Regions from separate parts of the Halobacillus ihumii genome, predicted to be linked through region 1. Evidence: riboswitches for the same ligand, from Rfam matches in the RefSeq annotation. Region 1 holds a riboswitch; the other holds the start of a gene.
The links. A riboswitch is a leader RNA that binds a small molecule or an ion and turns the genes downstream of it on or off. The one in region 1 is predicted to bind lysine.
Positions count from the first base shown of each region.

Region 2: linked by a shared signal. The riboswitch ahead of G6R08_RS03750 (Na+/H+ antiporter NhaC family protein) and the one ahead of dapA (4-hydroxy-tetrahydrodipicolinate synthase) in region 1 are both predicted to bind lysine.

Region 1 is NZ_CACVAO010000001.1:1,979,631-1,983,534, reverse strand. It holds gene G6R08_RS09845 (divergent PAP2 family protein) at 1-211, opposite strand, end outside; gene dapA (4-hydroxy-tetrahydrodipicolinate synthase) at 431-1,318, opposite strand; lysine riboswitch at 1,442-1,620, opposite strand; partial or broken gene G6R08_RS22455 (hypothetical protein) at 1,827-1,982, opposite strand; gene G6R08_RS22450 (vitamin K epoxide reductase family protein) at 2,101-2,520, opposite strand; gene G6R08_RS09825 (TlpA family protein disulfide reductase) at 2,520-3,038, opposite strand; gene G6R08_RS09820 (peptidase domain-containing ABC transporter) at 3,035-3,904, opposite strand, start outside.
Region 2 is NZ_CACVAO010000001.1:700,236-704,139, reverse strand. It holds gene G6R08_RS03765 (sulfite exporter TauE/SafE family protein) at 1-425, shown strand, start outside; gene G6R08_RS03760 (bifunctional metallophosphatase/5'-nucleotidase) at 437-1,852, shown strand; gene yunB (sporulation protein YunB) at 1,944-2,702, shown strand; lysine riboswitch at 2,757-2,941, shown strand; gene G6R08_RS03750 (Na+/H+ antiporter NhaC family protein) at 3,101-3,904, shown strand, end outside.

The DNA of each region.
Region 1 (3,904 bases):
CTGCTAAGGCGGTTTCGATATGTCTCGTTCCGCGATTGGCAGCTACATAAGTAGCGAGTGAGGCAACCCCTGCAGAGTGGGAACTTGGCATGCCGCCGGTTTGAAAGATCGGTTTCCACTCCCACTTCCCCGTTACGCTTTTATGTGTAAGTATTTTGAGCCCTTGTGCGATCCCAATTGCTGATAAAGCTGTTACAATTCCACGGTTCACCACAGATCTCCTCCGTTTGCTTTTTCGATTACGTTACTACTCTACTATGATTCATACCCTTATGAGCAGATTTTATTCTACCTCTTGAAAAATTCAAGTTCGTTAATCTTCATCTAGGACTATGACATGCCAAAAGTAAGTGGTGAGTAGAATACTTTAAAACTTGGCAGTAGAAAAAAGTTCACATTAAGATTATCCTAATGTGAACCTTTTGCCGTGTCAGCCAACGGCTTCAATTTTGTTAGGCGGCATTATTCTTTGAAGAGTATCTCTTTCTTCCTTGGTTAATGGTAGCATTGGTAAACGTACATCACCCACATTAATCCCTCTTATAGATAAAGCGGCTTTTACTGGGGATGGACTAGGTGCTGCAAATAATGCGTTCATAACGGGCAGCAGGTTGCGGTGAGTCGCAGCTGCATCTTTTACATGGCCGTTAAAGAAGTTTGTCACCATACCCTGCATTTCATTGCCAATAATATGAGAAGCAACTGACACAATTCCTGCTCCGCCGATGGATAAAACAGGTAATGTCATGCCATCATCACCGCTGTATACCGAAAAATCATCGGAAGCATGACTAATGATCTCTGAAACGGCATCTAAATCACCGCTTGACTCTTTAACTGATACAATATTGTCAATTTTGCTTAGGCGAACGATCGTCTCAGAAGCCATGTTTACAACACTTCTCCCTGGAATGTTATAAAGCATAATAGGTAACGAAGTAGATTGAGCAATAGCCTGGAAGTGCTGGAACAAACCTTCCTGTGATGGCTTGTTGTAATAAGGGGTCACAAGCATAATGCCATCGACTCCTGTTTCCTCCGCTTGTTTTGTTAAACGGATCGAAGCATTTGTGTTATTTGATCCCGTTCCGGCGATGACGGGAGCTCTCCCATCGACCACCTGAACAACAAATTTAAATAAGCTCAACTTCTCTTCTGTTGTTAAAGTAGGAGACTCACCAGTTGTACCTGCTATCACTAATCCGTCAGATCCATTCGTTAGTAGATGGTTTACTAAAGCTCTCGTTGCGTTAAAATCAATTTCCCCGTTTTGGTCAAATGGGGTAACCATAGCGGTTAGTACTTGGCCAAAATTCATACTGTCACACCCTTTTTATAAATTTAGAAATATTGTGGTGTTGGGCCATTTGGTCGTAAACACAAAAAAACAACAACGAGGGTTCGCTGTTGCCGTAGAAACACATTTAGAAAAGTCGTTCCTGCGTAAGATAGCCCTCCATATAGTTTCCTATATGACAGTCCTGCATTTATTAAATAACAGAACCAGCTTCCTGAACATGAGATTCCTTCCGCTTCGGCAAATTCCCCTTTCCACAACCTTCCTAGGGTCTCATGCCCCTCACATTGCATACTAATGGTCTTTGCACCTCTATCCTTACTTCAAATGATATTGAAATAAGAAAATATTTAATTGAATGTACTATAACAAAATTTGCTTTTGACTACAAGGATATACAGAAATTTTTTTATAAAAAAGGGTGAAGGCTGCATTTAATTATGGTAGGTGCGTTGCCCCATTTTACATGAAGGAGTCCTCCAGCTTTTCTTTGAGGCCAGGTTAGATATCGTTGTATTAGAATTACTCTTTATTTTGTACACCACTTCTCCACGACCAAAATAATTGATATGATCGCATACGTCACATACCTGTTTGCTGCTAGCAGGACCCCGAAGACAATTTCAACAGTGGCGACCGCGTACATAACTGTGATGGGTCTGGGAATGCCCAAATTGACGAAATAATTTCCTAAACCTACACCCGATAATTTTCATCAGTCCTGACTTAATGAAAATAAAAACAATTGAAATTCACTTTTGAACTGAGTTGAAAAACCTTCATTCATCCCATTTGATCGCAGATTATGCCCCTCCAGCGATTGATGAAGTCTGCTGCCGAAAAATGATAATAGTGGCAATAATCACTAACAGAAAAGAGATAACACACCAAAAACAAAGCGCCTGTATAATAAAAACCTCAAGATATGTGAGGTAGATAGAAAAGAGCAAACCTGATATCAAAACAATTTTAGGAATAATGATAAGGTGGCTATACCGTATTAAGAACGTTGAAATAAATAACGTTGTGTAAAAAACTAATCCTAGAATCGGTAATGGTATCCCTGCTATACTTGCATACTGACTATCATTTACTTTTACACAGTCTCCGATGGGACAGAAAAAACTGCTCGACAAATGAGCTAACAAAAGATACATAGAAACCAATAAACCGATGATTGAAATAGTTTGCAATAAAAACACGCTTACACTTCTTTTTAACATCAAGAAGCATCACCTAAAAGATCCTCTAGCTGTTTTTCATCATAACCGTTGAGTCTTTGAGCCACCTTTCCATCTTCATCAACTAAATAGAATACTGGGAAAGTCTTGAAATTCAGTTCTTCTTTGATATCTTCGCTGGCAGAAATGATTGGAAAGGTAAAGTTGTGATTCTTTTTGACTTTAGCATATTCAGTCTGTTCGCCTTCACCGATCATCACAAAGGGTGTTTCAGGAAAGTTCTTATCTAACTTTTCAAGAGTTTGATATGATTCCTTGCAGACATCACAATCAACACGACCAATCATTACTACAAACTTACTTCCTAGATATTCGTCTATAGAAGCTGTTCCACCCTCTACTTCCCTTCCACTTACCATCGGCATATCTTCTTCTTCTTCTATACCCCCCATATCAAACACAAGTTCAATTGCGGGTTGAGGATTATTGTAAGCCCAAATTCCGACCCCAAGGATAATAACAACAAAACTAATTCCAAAAATCAGAAAGAATTTCTTCATTTGATACCCTCCATTGTCTCTTTCTCAAATTGTTTTCGATACAATTCAGGATACACAGCACCTGTTGAAAGTAACTCAGTATGTGTACCAGCTTCCACGATTTCCCCTTCATCTACTACGAGAATCCTATCTGCGTTTTGGATAGTACTTAAGCGATGTGCAATGATAATACGGGTGCTTTCTAAATTTTCTAAATTTTTGTGGATGCGCTCTTCCGTAACCGTATCAAGTGCACTGCTTGCTTCATCTAAAAGCATTATAGACGGGCGATGGACAAGGGCTCTTGCTAAGGCAAGTCGTTGTCGCTGTCCTCCTGAAAGGTTATTTCCTTCTTCCGAAAGGATCGTTTGATAATTCATTGGTAGCTTCATGACATCATCATGAATTTCTGCAAGTTTTGCAGCCCTAATAACCTCTTCTTGTGTAATATTCGAGTTATGAAAGGATACATTCTGAAAAATGGACGAGTTAAACAAATGGACCTGCTGCGTAACTACACCAATTTGATGTCGAAAACGTGGTTTATCAAGTTTATTGATATCACAACCATCAAATAGGACCCGACCTTCTGTAGGTTGATAAAGTCCCATAAGTAACGATGCTAAGGTGCTTTTTCCTGAACCTGTTGTGCCTACTATGGCTACGAATTCACCAGGTGAAATAACAGTAGAAACCTTTTTAATAACAAAAGGTCCGTATTGGTTATATCTAAAACCAACATCTTCTAGCTTAATTTCCCCACTCAGGAGTGGGGGATCTAGAACTGTTTCATCATTTTGTTCAGGTTCAGCTTCTAAAATATCTAATATGCGACGAAAGTAAGTACCCATCAAGACCATTTGATTTGTAGTGGTAACCAAAGAGGT
Region 2 (3,904 bases), 1.3 Mb from region 1:
AGAACGTATTAAAAGGGAAGAAAAGGAATATAGACCTTAATGGAGAAAAGTATTCCTATACGTTTCCCTTTGGCTATGGATTCCTTTTATCTTTTATAATAGGTATACTATCTGGACTGCTTGGGATAGGTGGAGGATCGCTTATCGTTCCAGTTTTGATACTGTTGTTTCGATTTCCTCCTCATATTGCGACCGCAACATCGATGTTCATAATATTCATTTCAAGTATAACCAGTGCGTCTACTCATATCTTTTTAGGGCATGTTGATTGGGCTCGAACCCTTTATTTTATCCCTGGTGCCTATTTGGGAGGCATGTGCGGAGCATTCATTAATCGAAAAGTTGATGGACAGGCAGTAGAATGGTTTCTCCGTATATTACTTATTATGGCTGGCATACGATTAATCTGGCAAGGTATTGGATAAGGAGACTGATTATGAAGGAAAAAATCTTTTTATATTATACCAGCGATTTGCATAGTCACTTTGAGAATTGGCCTCAAATTGCAGGGTATTTTAATCAACGAAAAAAACTGCACCATATAAATGAGGAGAGCTTTTGGCTGCTGGATAATGGGGATCATGTTGATCGGTTCCACCCATTAACAGAAGGCTTAATGGGAAAAGGAAATGTTGAACTTCTTAACGAAGCAGGTTATAGTTTTGCAAACTTAGGAAATAACGAAGGAATCACCTTATCCTATGATGACTTGTATTCCTTATATGATAAAGCTAATTTTGATATTGTTTGTGCTAATCTAAAATCTCAAAAAACTGCTCAGCCTCATTGGTTGAAACCCTACAAAGTAGTCCAATCCAAACACGGGGTCAAGATCGGAGTGATAGGGCTTACGGCTCCTTTTGAGACCTTTTACAGGCTGCTTGGCTGGTCAATTGCTTCGCCTTTTGATGTATTAGATCAGCTCTTGGAAGAGGTTCAAGAACAAGCTGATATCGTCGTCCTTCTCTCTCACTTAGGCATGTATGATGATGAAGAGATCGCCAAACGTTATCGAGGAATTGATGTAATTATCGGAGGTCACACGCACCACCTCTTTCAAAACGGTGAGATAACAAATGAGTCTATATTAACAGCCGTCGGCAAACACGGTACCCATTTAGGTGAAGTGCTAATTGAGTGGGATCATGGGACACAGTCGATAACTAACAAAGAAGCTTACGCCGTGCCTACAGAAAATATGAAAAAAGATAACATGGTGACAAACCAGGTCGAAGATAAGAGGCGCCATGCGCTTGAACATCTTCAGACCCCTCTAGCCAGCATTGAGCAGCCGTTAAAGATTGCCTGGTTTAAGGAAACACCGCTTATGAAACAATTTACCGAAGAAATGCAAAACTGGACTAATGCAGATCTTGCTATGTTGAATTCCGGTGTATTATTGGATCATATTCATTCTGGAGTAATTACCTTGGAGGACATTCATAGAATTTGCCCTCACCCCATGAATCCATGCAAAGTTGAACTTTTTGGTGATGAGCTGCTGGAAGTGATTCGAGTCGCTCATACAAAAAAATTCACGGAAATTCGCCTAAAGGGTTTAGGTTTTAGAGGAGAAGTGATCGGTAAAATGGTGTTTTCAGGAGTAGAGATTGACACGGAAGAAGGATCTGATGGTGAAATTCATGTCCGTGACGTTCGTATGAATGGAAAGGCCATTGATAAGAAGAGGGCGTATTCATTGGGCACTGCTGACACCTTTACGTTTGGCAGACTTTTTCCTGAAATCGCCTATGCTAAAAATAAAAAATATTACATGCCAGAGCTGCTGCGCGATGTTCTTGCCCAGTCTCTCCGTTCATCGTGTAAAGAGGAACGGAGTACTCACTTCTAATTTGAATGATGGTAAAATGTGAAACAACTTTATAACTGGATGCTTAAACCCCTCCTCACCGACATATAGATAGTGCAGGAGGGGTTGTTCTATGAAAAAAAAGAAAGCAAATCCACCCTCAATTGGGAAGAGGATTCTTATTACTTTTATTTGTTTCCTGATTATTACCGGTTCGTGCCTATGGTTAATTGACAGAGGGATTACACCAGCAATCCAGGATATCGCAAATACGAAAGCTCATCAATTGGCGAGGGTTGCTATTAACGAAGCAGTGAGCAGGCAAATCTCTGAGGGTATAGATTACGACGACCTGGTGGAGATTGAAAAAGATAATGAAGGAAACATAGTTTCGATGGGATGGAATTCTCTCGTTGTAAACAAAGCTTTAAGGGACACCACTATGAGAGTACAGCATTTCCTTAGACGAATGGAACAAAACGATCTGCCCATGGATGTAACATTAAAAGCGGATCTTGAGCCGCAAGAAGGAGATCCAAGTGTAGAACCAGTGACTTTAATTCGAGTGCCAATCGGGCTGGCAACAAATAACACACTTCTATCAAACTTGGGCCCAAAGGTACCAGTCCAGTTGCAGGTTATTGGAGATGTTCAAACACAATTTAAAAATGAAATTACCGAATATGGAATTAACTCTGCACATTTTCAACTGTGGATTCATTATAAAGTTAGCTTGAGAGTGGTCATCCCATTTTCTTCAGAACCTACAGTAGTAACCAATAAAATTCCGATAGATACTCGCATGGTTATGGGTGAAGTACCTGAATTTTATAATGAAGATGGTAACAATGAGTCTCCGACGTTCTCCATCCCAATGGACCCCTTGCAATAAAGGAAGGTTCCTGATAAACTATGTGGGAACTGAATATGCGTGACCTTATCAGATCGGTGAGGTAGAGGCGCAGACTTTATTAGTATTCTGTGGGAGCATGACAACGAAGATCACACGAAGAAAGGGGAGTCCTGCCGAAGTTTATTGCAGCTGTCAATCTGCTTTAATCTGGTGTATATCTAAACAAGAAATACACTCTCATGCATGCTTTTATTGGTGTATGGGGCGCTACTGATCGAAATGGAGGATAATCAAGTTGCTAACAAGGCAATGATAGATTATTTTCTATCATTGTCTTTTTTGTGTTTTAATTGCTCTTTTACATTCCTCAATTTTTATCTCCAGTAGAATCCCGCAGTCACCGAATAACCATCTTAAGTTAAACGGAGGGGACGATTTTGGAAGGAACGATTTACTCACTAATTCCACCATTACTAATGCTTGTGCTTGTGATTGCAACGAGAAAGGTTATTTTATCATTAGCTGCAGGCATTCTTGTTGGGGCGTTTATGCTGACACAGTTAAATATAATGGAAGGAATACAAACGATTTGGAGCGTTTTCGCTTCGATTTTCTACAGCGAAGGAACCCTTAATACAGGAAATATTTATTTGTTGGCCTTTTTACTATTACTCGGAGTTGCCACAGCTTTTATGACAGCTTCCGGCAGTAGCAGAGCTTTTGGTAAATGGGCTGTAAACCGTATTACAACGCGAAGAGGGGCAAAGCTTGTACCTGTTTTGCTAGGAATAATTATTTTTATCGATGACTATTTTAACGCCCTTGCGGTAGGACAGGTAGCCAGGCCTGTTACAGACCGTCACAAGATTTCCAGGGCCAAATTGGCCTATTATATAGACTCCACTTCGGCACCGGTAACCGTTATTTCCCCCATTTCAAGCTGGGGCGCTTATATTATCGGTACAATAGGAAGCATCTTAGCTGCAAACGAAATTGCAGATTATCAAGCGTTCGAAGCTTTTGTCAGAATGATTCCTTATAACTTTTATGTGTTTGCGGCATTGCTTCTTGTTTTCCTAACCGTTTTTATGAAAGTAGACATTGGACCGATGCGTACTCATGAAAAAAGAGCGGTCCAAACAGGTGAACTCATTGACCCTGATAAGAAAAATGATGTTCCTGGAGACTTAAATGAGGAGTTTCAAGATCATAACCATGGAAAAATATCTCATCTCGTCTGG